DNA from 2 places in the Actinomadura sp. 3N407 genome. Region 2 is predicted to be linked to the other one. Evidence: riboswitches for the same ligand, from Rfam matches in the RefSeq annotation. Region 2 holds a riboswitch; the other holds the start of a gene.
The links. A riboswitch is a leader RNA that binds a small molecule or an ion and turns the genes downstream of it on or off. The one in region 2 is predicted to bind glycine.
Positions count from the first base shown of each region.

Region 1: it holds a riboswitch for glycine, as region 2 does, so the genes downstream of both, gcvP (aminomethyl-transferring glycine dehydrogenase) here and gcvT (glycine cleavage system aminomethyltransferase GcvT) in region 2, are expected to answer to the same signal.

Region 1 is NZ_JBQQBP010000007.1:347,654-355,583, forward strand. Features, by position in the region: gene ACTWPP_RS20375 (lysylphosphatidylglycerol synthase transmembrane domain-containing protein) at 1-1,603, opposite strand, end outside; glycine riboswitch at 1,873-1,967, shown strand; glycine riboswitch at 1,968-2,079, shown strand; gene gcvP (aminomethyl-transferring glycine dehydrogenase) at 2,138-5,014, shown strand; gene ACTWPP_RS20385 (tetratricopeptide repeat protein) at 5,240-6,370, shown strand; gene ACTWPP_RS20390 (PPOX class F420-dependent oxidoreductase) at 6,376-6,801, opposite strand; gene ACTWPP_RS20395 (alpha/beta hydrolase family protein) at 6,853-7,473, shown strand; gene ACTWPP_RS20400 (DUF5999 family protein) at 7,577-7,780, opposite strand.
Region 2 is NZ_JBQQBP010000001.1:572,674-580,603, reverse strand. Features, by position in the region: gene ACTWPP_RS02720 (hypothetical protein) at 1-939, opposite strand, end outside; gene ACTWPP_RS02715 (PLP-dependent cysteine synthase family protein) at 1,029-2,126, shown strand; gene ACTWPP_RS02710 (M50 family metallopeptidase) at 2,116-3,414, opposite strand; gene ACTWPP_RS02705 (hypothetical protein) at 3,656-3,982, shown strand; glycine riboswitch at 4,027-4,122, shown strand; glycine riboswitch at 4,127-4,213, shown strand; gene gcvT (glycine cleavage system aminomethyltransferase GcvT) at 4,287-5,381, shown strand; gene gcvH (glycine cleavage system protein GcvH) at 5,524-5,913, shown strand; gene glyA (serine hydroxymethyltransferase) at 5,916-7,172, shown strand; gene ACTWPP_RS02685 (L-serine ammonia-lyase) at 7,228-7,930, shown strand, end outside.

The sequences.
Region 1 (7,930 bases), on a different contig from region 2:
CCACGATGCTGAAGATCGTCCGGGGCCGGAACCGTTCCAGCCTGGCCGGCGAGACCTCCGTCTCCGGCTTCAGCCGGATGATCTGCTCGCGGATGCGGGTCAGCACCTCCCGGTCGTGCCGCAGCGCCGTCCGGGTCGTGCGTGACAGCGCCACCCGCTGCAGCAGCGGCACCGCGGCGGCCAGGGACTCCTCGCCCAGCACCCGCGCGGCGGTGCGGACCGCCCGCTCCGGTCCCGCCCGCAGCGCGAGCGTCGTCAGCAGCTGCGCCAGGTCGAGCCGCAGCGCCAGGTCGCCCGCCGCGGTCTCCCCGGCCCGCAGGTCGGTGATGTAGGCGCGGCCGTCGTCGCCGACCACGATCGCCTCGTCCTGCAGCCGCCGGTGCGCCAGCCGGCCCGCCTGCAGCGAACGGAACTGCCGCCACACGTCCGTCAGCAGGCCGTCGGTGATCTGCTCGTCGGGGACGTCCGCGAGCCGCCGGCCCGGCACGTGCTCGAACGCCAGCAGCGCCGCCTCCGTGCCGACCTCCGACGTGCCGATAAGGCGGGGGGTCCGGGCGCCCGCGGCGTCCACCGCGTACGCCATCAGCGACTCCTGCTCCAGGGACCTGCGCAGGGAGCGCAGCGCCCGCCCGGTCGTCGTGGAGCGCAGCCGCAGCAGCCTCCAGACTCGGTACAGCAGCCCCGCCGTCTGCTGGTCGCGGTCCAGGACGCGGAGTTCGAGGTCCCATTCGCCGTGGCCGCCGGGGCGCGCCGGGAGCCGCGTGCCGTGCCCGTCGCCCCCCCCGTCCCCGTTCCCGGGACGGGGGGCCAGGGCGACGCCGTACCTGCGGGTCTCCTCGGCGCCCTCGGCGGGGTCGTCCAGGCGCGCCGCCCGCTTCGGGCGCAGCCCGAGCCGTTCGAGCGCGGCGACGACCGTCATGCCCGTGGGACGCGGGTTGGGGGTGCCGACCGCGTACAGGGTGCCGTGGCCGATGGCGCGCCCGAGGAAGTAGGTGGCGGCGAGCGCGGAGACCGAGGCGTAGCCCGCGGTGAGCCCGGTGAGCGCCGCGAGCCCGATCATCGTCCAGGTCGCGGCCTGCCACCGGGTGCGCCCGGCCATCCCCACCGCGCTGACGAACGCGATGACGGGGGCGATGTCGGTGTGCACCGGGGCCGTCTCGGTGCCGCCCCAGATCAGCGAGTCCAGGACGCCGCCGGGCGCCGCCCGCACCACCAGGTCGTCCAGCCCGATCGTGATGCCGAACGCGATCACGGCGGCCAGCAGCGCGATCGCGACGCGCGTCCCGTCCTTGTGGAACAGCCGCTCGATGCCGAACGCGATCGGCGCGGCCAGCACCCCGAAGCTGGAGATCAGCGTGGCCAGCGACAGCAGCGGCCGGGGCGCGTGCGCGGTGCCCTCGGCGATGTCGGTCTGCAGGCCGTGCGTCGTCTGCTGCGCGAACGACACCAGCAGCATCACCGCCACCAGGCCGGTCACCGACGCCGCGAACCTGAACGCGTCCGACGGGCGGCGGATCCGGTCCGGCTGGGCGGGCTCGTCGACGGGCACACCGGCGGCCGCGCCCTGCCTCGGGCGCACCGTGCCGTCGTGGGTCTGCGTCACGCCGTACCGCCGCCCTGACCATCCGTCATCGTGATCAGCGTCCCAGAACCGGCGGCGCGCCGTCGAGCGGCCGGCGGGCCGTCCGGCCGTCGCGTGTGCACCCGAAGCCCCATCTCCCGTCGTGAGGCCCCGAGGCCCGTGACCTCCCAGGTCAGACCTCCATATCGTACTCATTGGCAGAGCGGCGTGCCCGCCGGGGCGCCGGCGCCGGAAGGGGCGGGCCCGTCCCGGGGCCCGGCTTTGGGTAGGGTTTGTCGAGGACATGCCGTCGACCCTGGGCGGGAGAGACCCCACGCCGCCAGCGTGGGGCGCCGAAGGGGCAACCTCCCCGGAACCTCTCAGGCAAAAGGACCGCTCGGGCGAGGCACCTCTGGAAAGCAGGCGTCGATCCCCGCACGCGGGGAAGGGCGGCTCACCGAAGGGGAAATCCCGCCGCGCGGGCGAAGCTCTCAGGTGCCGATGACAGAGGGGGAGACCGGCCGCCGGCCCGCGCCGGCGGCGGACCTGAGCATCGCAGCCGCCAGGAGGCTCTCCATGACCGCCCAGTTCTTCGCCCCCGTGGCCTCGCCGCAGCATCCCCGTTCCACGTTCGCCGACCGGCACATCGGCCCCTCCCCGGACGACCAGGCCCGGATGCTCGCCGTCATCGGCTACTCCGGCGTCGAGGCGCTCATCGACGACGCGGTGCCCGCCGCCATCCGCACGTCCCGCCCGCTGGACCTGCCGCCCGCGCTGAGCGAGCCCGCCGCGCTGGACCGGCTCCGGGAACTCGCCGCCCGCAACACCGTCCTGACGTCCATGATCGGCCTCGGCTACCACGGGACGATCACCCCGGCCGTCGTCCTGCGCAACGTCATGGAGAACCCCGGCTGGTACACCGCCTACACCCCGTACCAGCCGGAGATCTCCCAGGGGCGCCTCGAGGCCCTGCTGAACTTCCAGACGGTGGTCGCCGACCTGACGGGGCTGCCGGTCGCGAACGCGTCCATGCTGGACGAGGGCACCGCCGCCGCCGAGGCCATGGCCCTCGCCCACCGCGTCTCCAGGCGCAAGGAGCCGGGCGCGTTCCTGGTCGACGCCGACGCCCTCCCGCAGACGATCGAGGTCGTGCGGACGCGGGCGGTCCCGCTCGGCATCGAGGTGGTCACCGCCGACCTGTCCGGCGGGCTGCCCGAGGGCGACTTCTTCGGGGTGCTGCTGCAGTACCCGGGCGCGTCCGGCGCCGTCCGCGACCTGGAGCCGGTCATCGGGCAGGCCCACGACCGCGGCGCCAAGGTGGTCGTCGCGGCCGACCTGCTCGCGCTGACGCTGCTGCGCCCGCCGGGGGAGTCCGGCGCCGACATCGCCGTGGGCTCGTCGCAGCGGTTCGGCGTCCCGTACGGGTTCGGCGGCCCGCACGCCGGCTACATGGCGGTCGGCGAGGGCATCCGGCGGCAGCTCCCCGGACGGCTCGTCGGCGTGTCCGTCGACGCCGACGGCGCCCCCGCGCACCGGCTGGCGCTGCAGACCCGCGAGCAGCACATCCGGCGCGAGAAGGCCACCAGCAACATCTGCACCGCGCAGGTCCTCCTCGCCGTCATGGCGAGCATGTACGCCGTCTACCACGGGCCGGAGGGGCTCGCGGCGATCGCCCAGCGGACGCACCGCCGGGCCGCCGAGATCGCCGCGGGGCTGCGCGCCGGCGGCGTGGAGATCGTCCACGACGCGTTCTTCGACACCGTCCTCGCCCGCGTCCCCGGCCGCGCCGCGGAGGTCGTCGCCGCGGCCCGCGAGCGCGGGATCAACCTGCGCCCCGCGGACGCCGGCCACGTGGGGATCGCCTGCGACGAGACGACGCTGCCCGAGCACGTCACCGCCGTCCTGGAGGCGTTCGGCGTCCCGGCCGCCGGCGCCGGCGGGGCGGCCGAGGCGCTCCCGGGCGCGCTGCGCCGCGAGAGCCCCTACCTGACCCACCCGGTCTTCCGCGCGCACCGCTCCGAGACCGCGATGCTGCGCTACCTGCGCAGGCTCCAGGACAAGGACATCGCGCTCGACCGCTCCATGATCCCGCTCGGCTCCTGCACGATGAAGCTGAACGCCACCGCCGAGATGGAGCCGGTCACCTGGCCTGAGTTCGCGAACATCCACCCGTTCGCGCCCGTCGACCAGGCCGCCGGATACGTCGAGCTGATCGGCGAACTGGAGCACGCGCTCGCCGAGATCACCGGGTACGCCGAGGTGTCGGTCCAGCCGAACGCCGGCTCGCAGGGCGAGCTGGCCGGCCTGCTCGCCATCCGCGGGTACCACGCGTCCCGCGGCGAGCAGCACCGGGACGTGTGCCTGATCCCGTCGTCCGCGCACGGCACCAACGCCGCCAGCGCCGTCATGGCCGGGATGCGCGTCGTCGTCGTGAAGTGCGACGAGGGCGGCAACGTCGCCCTCGACGACCTGCACGCCAAGATCGGCGAGCATGGCGGCCGGCTCGCCGCGATCATGGTGACGTATCCGTCCACGCACGGCGTCTTCGAGGAGTCGATCACCGACGTGTGCGCGGCCGTGCACGAGGCGGGCGGCCAGGTCTACGTGGACGGCGCCAACCTCAACGCGCTCGTCGGCCTGGCCCGTCCCGGCGAGTTCGGCTCCGACGTCTCGCACCTCAACCTGCACAAGACGTTCTGCATCCCGCACGGCGGCGGCGGCCCCGGCGTCGGCCCGATCGGCGTCCGCGAGCACCTGGCCCCCTTCCTGCCGAACCACCCGCTCCGCGCGGAGGCCGGCCCGCAGACGGGCGTGGGCCCGATCTCCGCGGCGCCGTGGGGCTCGGCGGGCATCCTGCCGATCTCCTGGGCGTACATCGCGATGATGGGCCCGGACGGACTGCGCGCCGCCACCGAGAGCGCGATCGTCGGCGCCAACTACCTCGCCGCCCGCCTCGCGCCGCACTACCCGATCCTGTACACCGGCCGCAACGGCCTCGTCGCCCACGAGTGCATCGCCGACCTCCGCAAGATCACGAAGGAGACCGGGATCACCGCCGAGGACGTCGCCAAGCGGCTCATCGACTACGGCTTCCACGCCCCGACCCTGTCGTTCCCCGTCGCCGGCACCCTGATGATCGAGCCGACCGAGTCCGAGGACCTCGCCGAGCTCGACCGGTTCTGCGACGCCATGATCGAGATCCGCCGGGAGATCCGGCGCGTCGCCGACGGCGGCTACGACCGCGAGGACAACCCGCTCAGGAACGCCCCGCACACCGCCGCCTGCCTGATCTCCGACGACTGGAAGCACGCCTACACCCGCCAGGAGGCCGCCTACCCCGTCCCCGCCCTCCGCGACGACAAGTACTGGCCGCCCGTCCGCCGCATCGACCAGGCCTACGGCGACCGCAACCTCATCTGCTCCTGCCCGCCCCCGGACGCCTTCGAGGATTGAGCCGGCCCGGGCGCGACCACATGAGGACGCAAGGGACCCGGTTGCACCGGCCACCGGCGACCCCGGGCGTTGCCGATCGGGTGCGAAGCCGCGTTCGAGCCTGCGAGAACCCGAGCGCGCAGCGAGCCGCCGGGCGAGTCGGAGCGATGCGGCGATCGCCGCGGTGCCCGCCGAAGGAGGGCGCTCCGGCACCCGGGGCCGAGGACACTGCAATAAGCTCGCCGGATGAGCGAGTCAGCGGAGCGTGTGTCCGACGACCCGGCGCAGTTGTGCGAGCAAGCGCGGAACCTCGCCGAGAACGGCGAGGCGGAGCGGGCGGCGCTGCTGTTCGAGAAGGTGCTCGCGCTCGGCGAGACGCCCTGCCGGGCTCAGGCCGCGCTGGGCCTGGCCGTCGTCCTCGACGACTCCGGTGACGTCGAGAGGGCGCGGGAGGCGGACCGGGCCGCGATCGCCACCGGGGACCCCGAGTACGGGCCGCGCGCCGCCTACCATCTCGCCCTCACGCACGAGCGGGCCGGTGAGCACGGCCAGGCGGCGCCCGCCTGGCGGGTGGTGGTCGACTTCGGCAACGCCGCCTACCTTCCGCCCGCCCACCTGGCGCTCGCCAGGATCGCCGACGATGCCGGCGAGTTCGACGCGGCGCGCGAGCACTGGGAGGCGGTGATCGGGACCGGTGACGCCGAGTACGGGCCGCCCGCCGCGCACGACCTGGCGGAGCGGCTGCTGGAACGCGGCGATCCCGCGCGGGCGCAGCGGATCCTCGCCGCCGGGCTCAGGCTGATCGACCGGGGCACCGCCCCGTACGCCTACGCGCGGCTCGCCGTCGCGCTCGGCATCTCCTACCTCGATCAGGCGATCGGCGCGTTCGGCGCGGCGCTGGGGGAGGAGCCGCCCGACCCGGAGGTGGGGCCGCTGGCCACCGAGCTGCTGGCGCGGACGCTGCCGCTGCGGGGCCGCGCGGCCGAGGCGGGCGAGGTGTGGCGGCGGGGGCTGGCCGACCCGGGCACCGCGGGGCAGGTGCGGGCGCGGCTGCGCCGCGACTTCGGCGAGGGCGAGGAGGACGGCGACCCCGCCGACCTGTGGTGGGAGCCGGTCGTCGAGCAGGCCGTGTCGGACGGGACGCTCCCCGCGCTCACCGGTGAGGCGTTCGGCGCCCTCGACCACATGTACGCGCTCCTCGCCGTCCGGTACGCCGACGCCCCGGCCGAACGGCGGCCGGGCGAGACGCACGACGTGCTCGGCAGGGCGGTGCGGGTCCCGAGCGGCTACGCGTGGGGCCCGCTGCTGCACGAGAGCTTCGCCGAGCGGCTCCGCCTCGCCACGGGCACGCCCGTCCCCGGCTGGCCCGACGACTGAACCCGTCAGTGCGCGATGGCGCGCTCGGCGACCACCTTGGTGATGCGGGCGCGGACGAGGTACTCGGTGGGGACGGCGTTGCGGGCCCCGAACTCCTCGGCGCGTTCCGCGCCCATGTAGCGGCGGCCGATGACGGTGGCCCAGCGGCGCATCTCGTCGGGGTCCTCGATGAGGGACGCCTCGGCCTGGATCAGCACGTAGGAGAACGGCGGCGTCTGGTCGTCCACGCAGATGGAGACGCGCGGGTCGCGGGCCAGGGTACGGCCCTTGACGGTGTCGCGGCCGGTGTTGAACAGCACTTCGTCGCCGTCGAGGACGAACCAGATCGGCGTGACGTGCGGCGCCCCGTCCTTGCGGGTGACGCCCGCCTTGCCGGTGCGGGTGCCCTCGGACACGAAGGCGCGCCATTCGCTGTCGGTCATCTTCTCCATGGGGACAGTCTGCCGCAGTGATCGCTCGGGAGGGCGGCTACGGTGAACGGCATGGAGATCCTGACCGCGCACGGGCCGGCGGAGGTGACGCTGGACGAGGTGGCCGGACCGGCGTTCCTGCTGGTGCTGACGCACGGGTCGAACGGGGGAGTGGGCGCGCCCGACCTGCTCGCCGTGCGGGAGACCGCGCTCGGTCTCGGCGGCGCCGTCGCGCGGGTGACGCAGCCGTTCCGGCTCGCCGGGCGCCGCGCGCCGGGCCCCGCCGCGAAGCAGGACGAGGCGTGGCTGGAGATCGTCGGCGCGGTGCGGGACGGTTTCGGGGACGTCCCGCTGATCCAGGGCGGGCGGAGCAACGGTGCCCGGGTGGCGTGCCGGACGGCGGCGGCCGCCGGCGCGGCGGGCGTCCTGGCGCTGGCGTTCCCGCTTCACCCGCCGCGCGACCCGGAGAAGACCCGGGTGGGGGAGCTGCGTTCGGCGGGGGTGGAGGTCCTCGTCGTCAACGGTGACCGTGACCCGTTCGGGATGCCGGACGCGGCGGACGCGGCGCATGTCGCGGTGCTGGCGGGGGAGCGGCACGATCTCAACCGGGACCCCGCCGCGGCCGGGAGGGCGGCGGAGCCGTGGTTGCGGAGATGGGCGGCCCGTCCGGTGCGGACGGGCGGCCGGGAGTAGCGGATCTGCTCCGGGCCCCGTGCGGGGCCCAGAGACTGCGGGCAGGTGGCCGTGCCCCCGAGGATGATCATCCGTTCGAACTAGTCCCCCGTGGAGACCCCGTTCAAGCGGCGGACGGAGCCTGAAGGTCCGTCGGCCGGTGCGGTGCGATGACTCCCCCGTCGGGCAGCAGCTCACCGGTGTCCTCGAAGAGCACGACGCCGTTGCACAGCAGGCTCCACCCCTGCTCGGGGTGTGAGGCCAGCGTCCGGGCGGCGTCGCGGTCGGGTGCAGTGTGCGAGGGACAGGGCGGCTGGTGCGGGCACATCGTGGTGCCTCCGGTCTCAACTACTTGGTCGGTTGTGGTGCTTTCCCTAATTGACGCACCCCAGTGTGGAACGGTTCGCCATCACCGGCTATAGCCCGTTGGGAGGGTTGTCCGTTGGTACCGGGGTACCGGAGTGTTGTGACCCGTCTC
Region 2 (7,930 bases):
CCCGCCGCGGGTGACGGCGCCGCGCCGGGTGCGGGTCTCGGCGCGGCGTTCGGCCCAGGTCCGGGTCTTGCGCCGGAAGGGGGAGACGGCCTTGCGCTCCGCGCGGGCGGCGGCCCTGCGCTGCACACGGGCGAGCCGCCGGCGGCGGGCGCGGTCGGTGGCCTCGGTGCGGCGTTGCAGCAGCTCGGGCGGGATGAGGTCGTGCCGCCCGGCGATGAACTCCTGCACCCAGATCTTGCCGCGGATGAGCGGCCGGCGGATCGAATTCTCCCGCCGGACGGCGCGCTGGTACCTGCGCGACTCGTGGTCGTAGCGCCAGCGCGACCAGGGCGAGCCGGGACGCGCCACCCGGATCGCGCCGATGACCAGCAGGGCGGGGACGAACAGGCCGATGAGCCCGGTCCAGATCTTGCCCTTCAGCAGCGTGAGGACGGCGAGGGCGAGGTTGACGACGAGGAACGCGACGTAGACGGGCGACATGGCTCCGGCGCCGGGGTCCAGCCCGAGGCTCTCGTAGCCGAGCGGATGGACGCCGAGCAGCAGCAGCCCGGTCACGGCGATGGCGACGAAGACGGCGTCGACGGACGCGCGGCCCTTCTCCGTCCAGTAGACGTCGCTGAGGTGCAGGATCAGCGCGAACTCGTCCAGGACGAGGGCGGAGCCCATGCCGAACACGACGGCCGCCGCCAGGTCGAGGCCGACGAGCGCGTCGGGGACCGCCAGGCTCGCCACGCCGCCCGCCAGCATCAGCACGACGCCGAACACGACATGGTGGATGTGCACGTCACCGGCGGTCACGTTCCGGAACCACCGCACGTTCGAGCGGATCAGCCGGACGTTCACCCGCGTCAACACAAAAGTGATCATGAACGCGACGAAGAAACCGAACAGCGGCAGCCGCCCGGTCTCCACGATGCGCGCGTCGAACATCTCGATCATCTGCCCCCCGCAGCTTCCATCATGCCCTGTGACATGCACGGATATCGTGGGACCCGGCCGATCAGCGACGATCCGAGGAGAAAGCCGCCGTGACCCGCATCGAGGACCACTGCGACCCCGGGTACCGGGCTTGGATCGCCGAGGCCGTCCGGCTCGTCGACGCCGACGCCAACCGCAGCGCCGACACGCACCTGCACGTGTTCCCGCTGCCGCCGGAGTGGGGCATCGACCTTTACCTCAAGGACGAGTCCGTCCATCCCACCGGTTCACTGAAACACCGCCTCGCGCGGTCGCTGTTCCTGTACGGGCTGGCGAACGGCTGGATCCGCGCGGACACGACGATCATCGAGGCGTCCAGCGGGTCGACGGCGGTGTCGGAGGCGTTCTTCGCGCGGCTGCTCGGGCTGCCGTTCATCGCGGTCATGCCCGCGTCCACCAGCCCGGAGAAGATCCAGCTCATCGAGTTCCACGGCGGCCGCTGCCACCTGGTGGACGACCCGTCGACCATCTACGACGAGTCGCGGCGGCTCGCGGCCGAGTGCGGCGGGCACTTCATGGACCAGTTCACCTACGCCGAGCGCGCCACGGACTGGCGCGGCAACAACAACATCGCCGAGTCGATCTTCGAGCAGATGCGGCTGGAGCGGTTCCCCGAGCCGTCCTGGGTGGTGGTCGGCGCGGGCACCGGCGGGACGTCCGCGACGATCGGCCGGTACGCGCGCTACCGGCGGTTCCAGACGCGGCTCGCGGTCGTCGACCCGGAGGGGTCGGCGTTCTTCGGCTCGTTCGCCGACGGGGACCCGGAGCGGACGGCGGCGGGCTCACGGATCGAGGGCATCGGCCGCCCCCGCGTCGAGCCGTCCTTCCTGCCCACGGTGATCGACCGGATGATCCGGGTACCGGACGCGGCGTCCGTCGCGGCGATGCGCTGGACGAGCGAGGTCACCGGCCGGGACGTCGGCGGCTCGACCGGCACCAACATGTGGGGCGCGGCGGAACTGATCGCGCAGATGCGGGCGAGCGGGGAACGCGGCAGCGTCGTCACGCTGATCTGCGACGGCGCGGAACGCTACGCGGGCACCTACGGGTCGGACGCGTGGCTGGCGGAGCAGGGCCTGGACATAGCGCCCTACCTCGCCGCGCTGAACGGCTTCCTGAAGACAGGCGAGATGCCCGCTACCCCGTGAACCGGACGGGGTTGACGAGGTCGGCGTAGATGAGCAGCCCGCCCATGACGATCAGGACGGCCGCCATCACGTACGTCACCGGCAGCGCCTTGGCGACGTCCACGTAGCCGGGGTCGGGCCTCCGGAAGACCTTGGCGAAAGCCTTCTTGATCGCCTCCAGGAGGGCGCCGGCGATGTGCCCGCCGTCCAGCGGCAGCAGCGGGACGAGGTTGAACATCCCGACCGCGAGGTTCAGCGACCCGAGCAGCATCACGAAGTAGGAGACCTTCTCGGTGCCGGTGAGGGTCTCGGACGCGGCCACGTCCCCGCCGATCCTGCTGACGCCGACGACCCCGATCGGGCCGTTCGGGTCGCGTTCGTCCCCGCCGAACGCCGCGTGCCAGATGCCGACCATCTTCTCCGGCATCCGCACCAGCGCGCCCGCGGTGCGGGCGGTCAGGTCGCCCATCGTGCTCGCGACCGCGCCGGGGCCCTGCCGCTCGACGGCGCTGGTCGGCGTGATGCCGAGGAACCCGACCTCGACGATCTTGTCCCGGTCCTCCAGGTGGTACATCCGGTTGCGGGTGATGGGGACGTTCAGCTCCACGTCCCGCCCGTCGCGCTCGACGGTCATGGGCACGGTCTGCCCGCCCGCCCCGCGGATCAGCTCCTGCAGTTCCCGGTAGTCGTCGATCTTCTTGCCGCCGAAGACGACGATCTGGTCACCGGCCTGCAGCCCGACCTGTTTCGCCGGGGTCGGCGCGGCGTTCGCCGGGCACTCGGTGAGCTCGGACTGGCTCGCCGGAACCATGCACTCGGCGACCTCCCGGATCACCGGCTGCGGCTGGTTCGTGCCGATTCCCATCAGGAGGATCGCGAAGAACATGACCGCCAGCAGCAGGTTCATCGCGGGCCCGCCGGACATGATCAGCAGCTTCTGCCACCACTTCTTGCCGTAGAAGACGCGGTTCTCGTCCCCCGGCCTGACCTCCTCCAGCGCCACGCCGCGCGCGGACTCGATGAGGCCCTGGAACGGGCCGGTGCTGGCCTGCCGGATCTTCCCGGGGGCGTCGCCTTTGCGCGGTGGCAGCATCCCGATCATCCGGATGTAGCCGCCGAGCGGAATCCATTTGATCCCGTACTCGGTCTCGCCCCGGCGCCACGACCACATCGTCGGCCCGAACCCGACCATGAACTGGGTGGTCCGCACCTTGAACAGCTTGGCGAACGAGAAGTGCCCCAGCTCGTGCAGCGCGATGGACACCAGGAGGCCGAAGAACAGAATCAACGCTCCAGCCACGTAGGCCATGCGGCTAGCCCCTCCGGTCATGCACCCCGCTCACCGGGGGGTGGTCAACAGCAACCAACTCAGAGTACGTCACAGGCCCCGCTTTGGTTGAACCAGCGCGCAAGCCGGACCGACGCCTTTTGTGCCCCGATTTGAGGTGAGCTGCTAATCCGCGCACGCGTCATTGGCACCCGCGTCGGTATTGACGGGACGTCCCGCCTGCCACCATGACGGCCCCACCCCGGTCCACGGAGGTACTGCCTTGAAGCGCGGTCATGTAGCGGCCCTGGCGTTGGTGCTCGCCCTCGCCGGATGCGGCGGCTCCGACGACGGCGGCGGGGCCGCGGAGACGTCATCGCCCGCGCCGCCGGCCGCTTCGTCCGGTGAGGGGAACGCGGTCCTGCCCTCGCCGCCCCCGCAGTCGGAGGCGACCAAGGCGTTCAACGACTGCATGCGCAAGCAGGGCGTGGAGCTGCCGAGCCCGAACCCGGCGTCCACGCCTCCCAAGCAGGACATCGAGAAGAGAATGACGGCCCTGCGCACGTGCATGAAGGCGCTGTCCGCGTCCCCGCCCCCCGCACCACGCTGACCCTCGCGGCGTCCAGGACGATGCCATAGGATGCTGAACGCCGATGATCCCGTGCGGGAGAGTCCCTTGCAGCCGGTGAGGGACGCCGAAGGAGCAAATCCTCCCCGGAACCTCTCAGGCCCACGGACCGCACGGACCAGGCGACCTCTGGAAAGCGGGGACCCCGTCCCCCGCCGAAGGTGAAAGCCCGCCCCGGTGGCGGGTGAAGCTCTCAGGCGCCGATGACAGAGGGGGAGGCACCGAGCCGCCCGGTGCGCGAGTGGGACGATGGACCACACGCGCCCGTGACGAAGGAGCCGAACCGATGTCCGCCGACCCGACCGCGAAGAAGACGCCGCTGCACGACGTCCACCAGGACCTCGGCGCGAACCTCGTCGACTTCGCCGGCCACCTGATGCCGCTGCGCTACGCGAGCGAGACTGCCGAGCACCAGGCCGTCCGCACCGGCGCGGGGCTGTTCGATCTGTCGCACATGGGGGAGATCTTCGTCTCCGGGCCGGGCGCGGGCGCCGCGCTCGACTTCGCGCTGGTCGGCAACCTCGCGTCGATGCCGGTGGGCAAGGCCCGCTACACGATGGTCTGCGGGCAGGACGGCGGCGTCCTGGACGACGTGATCGTCTACCGGCTCGCCGACGCCACCTGGATGGTCGTCGCGAACGCCGCCAACACGGCCGTCGTCCGGGAGGCGCTGACCGAACGGGCCACGCCCTTCGAGGCCGCCGTCGAGGACCGTTCCGGCACGTACGGGCTGATAGCGCTGCAGGGCCCTCGTTCCCAGGAAATTCTCGAAGGGTTCACCGACGCGGCGGTCGCCGACCTCAAGTACTACGCGGTCCTCGCCGGGCGGGTCGCGGGCGTCGACGCCCTCATTGCCCGCACCGGGTACACGGGTGAGGACGGCTTCGAGCTGTTCGTCGACGCGTCCGACGCCGTCGCGCTGTGGAAGGCGCTCGCCGGGGTGGACGGCGTCGTCCCCGCCGGGCTGTCCGCGCGCGACACGCTTCGTCTCGAAGCGGGGATGCCGCTGTACGGCAACGAGCTGACCGCCGAGACCACGCCGTTCGAGGCGGGCCTCGGCCGGATCGTGAAGCTGGACAAGCCGGGCGACTTCGTCGGGAAGACCGCCCTGGCGGCTCAGGCGCAGACCCCGCCGGGCCGTAGGCTCGTGGGACTTGTCGCGCGCGGGCGTCGCGCGCCGCGCAAGGGGTATCAGGTCGTCACGTCCGGCGGCACGCCGTGCGGGGTCGTGACGAGCGGCGCCCCGTCGCCCACACTGGGCACGCCGATCGGCATGGCGTACCTCGACAGCGGCGTCGAGGAGACGGGCCTCGCCGTCGACGTCCGCGGCCGGCAGGAGCCGGTGGACGTGGTCGCCCTGCCGTTCTACAAGCGTTCCTGAAGAAGAACTTGTGGGGGTGTGGGGGTCACCCCCCACAGTGACAGGAGAAGTTGTGGGTGTGTGGGGGGTCACCCTCCACAGTGACAAGAAGAAATTGGTCGGTGTGGGGACCGGCCCCCACCATGACTAGAAAGAAGTGATCGTGAGCGTTCCGGAGCAGCTCCGCTACAGCGAAGAGCACGAGTGGGTGTCCGGCCTCGGTGGCGAGGACGGCATCGTCACCATCGGCATCACCGCGCACGCCGCCGACGCCCTCGGGGAGATCGTCTACCTCGAGCTGCAGCCGTCCGAGGGCGACACCGTCGAGGCGGGCGAGCCCTGCGGCGAGATCGAGTCGACCAAGTCGGTCAGCGACATCTACTCCCCCGTCAGCGGCGAGATCACCGCGATCAACAGCGCGGTGGTGGACGAGCCCAAGGTCATCAACGACGACCCGTACGGCGAGGGCTGGATCTTCAAGGTCCGCGTCTCCGAGGAGCCGGGCGACCTGCTCGACTCCGCCGCCTACGACAAGCTGATCGAGGAGAGCTGATCTTGAGCCTGAACGATTCGCTCGCCACGGCCGACCCGGAAGTCGCCGAGGCCGTCGCCGCCGAGCTCCGGCGGCAGCAGTCCACGCTCGAAATGATCGCCTCGGAGAACTTCGCGCCGGTGTCGGTCCTGGAGGCGCAGGGCTCCGTCCTCACCAACAAGTACGCCGAGGGCTACCCGGGCCGGCGCTACTACGGCGGCTGCGAGCACGTCGACGTCACCGAGCAGCTGGCCATCGACCGCGCCAAGTCGCTGTTCGGCGCCGAGCACGCGAACGTCCAGCCGCACAGCGGCGCGCAGGCCAACACGGCCGTCTACTTCGCGATGCTCCACCACGGCGACACGATCCTCGGCCTCGACCTCGCGCACGGCGGGCACCTCACCCATGGGATGCGGCTGAACTACTCCGGCAAGACGCTGAACGTGGTGCCCTACCACGTCCGCGCGGAGGACGGCCTGGTCGACATGGACGAGGTGGCGTCCCTCGCCGCCGAGCACCGTCCCAAGATGATCGTCGCGGGCTGGTCGGCGTACCCGCGGCAGCTCGACTTCCCCGCGTTCCGGGAGATCGCCGATTCGTCCGGGGCCCTGCTCATGGTCGACATGGCGCACTTCGCCGGCCTCGTCGCCGCGGGCTTGCACCCGTCGCCCGTCCCGTACGCGGACATCGTCACGACCACCACGCACAAGACGCTCGGCGGCCCCCGCGGCGGCCTGATCCTCGCCCGCGAGGAGTACGGCAAGAAGATCAACTCCGCGGTGTTCCCCGGCATGCAGGGCGGCCCGCTGGAGCACGTGATCGCCGCCAAGGCCGTCGCCCTCAAGATCGCCGCGTCGGACGAGTTCCGCGCACGCCAGTCCCTCACCGTCGAGGGGGCGAGGCTCCTCGCCGAACGCCTCCTCGCCGAGGACTCCGCCAAGGCCGGCGTGAAGGTCCTGACCGGCGGCACGGACGTCCACCTCGTCCTGGTCGACCTCGTGGACTCCGACCTCACCGGCCGCGACGCCGAGGACCGCCTGCACGACATCGGCATCACCGTCAACCGCAACGCCGTCCCGAACGATCCGCGCCCGCCGATGGTCACCTCCGGCCTGCGGATCGGCACGCCCGCGCTCGCCACCCGCGGCTTCACCACCGGCGACTTCGCCGAGGTCGCCGACATCATCGCGCTGGCCCTCCAGCCCACCTTCGACCGCGACGCCCTGTCGGCCCGCGTGAAGGCGCTCGCCGACGAGCATCCCCTGTACCCGGATTTGTGACGTCACCGCGCCCCCTTCCACACCGGAAGGGGGCGCAGGCTACAAAGGGGTAGCAATGGCCATCAGCGTTTTCGACCTGTTCAAAGTCGGGATCGGCCCGTCGTCCTCCCACACCGGAGGCCCGATGGCCGCCGCGCACCGCTTCGCCCGCGGCCTGCACCAGGACGGGCTGCTGGAGAAGACGGCATCCGTCCAGGCCATCCTCTACGGATCCCTCGGTCTCACCGGAAAGGGTCACGGCAGCGACAAGGCCGTCATCCTCGGCCTGGAAGGCGACAAACCCGAACTGGTCGACGTCGACGGCATAGACGCCCGCCTGAAGAAGATCCGCGAAAGTGGGACCGTGCACCTCTTCGACGACCACGAAATTCCCTTCGTGGTCAACGAACACCTCATCTTCGAACGCAAGGAATCCCTCCCCGGCCACCCCAACGGCATGCGCTTCACAGCCCTCGACCGCTCGGGCAACGAACTGCGCACAAAGGTCTACTACTCGGTCGGCGGCGGCTTCATCGTGGACGAGAACGCCACCGGCGCCGACCGCATCAAACCCGACGACACCGCCCTCCCCCATCCCTTCGACACGTCCGCCGAGCTCCTGGAACGCTGCCACGAGACAGGCCTGTCGATCTCCGCCCTCATGCTGGAGAACGAAAAGGCGTTCGGCCGCACCCCCGGCGAAATCCACCAAGCCCTCCTCGACCTCTGGCACGTGATGCGAGCCTGCGTCACCCGGGGCCGCACCCGCGAGGGCCTCC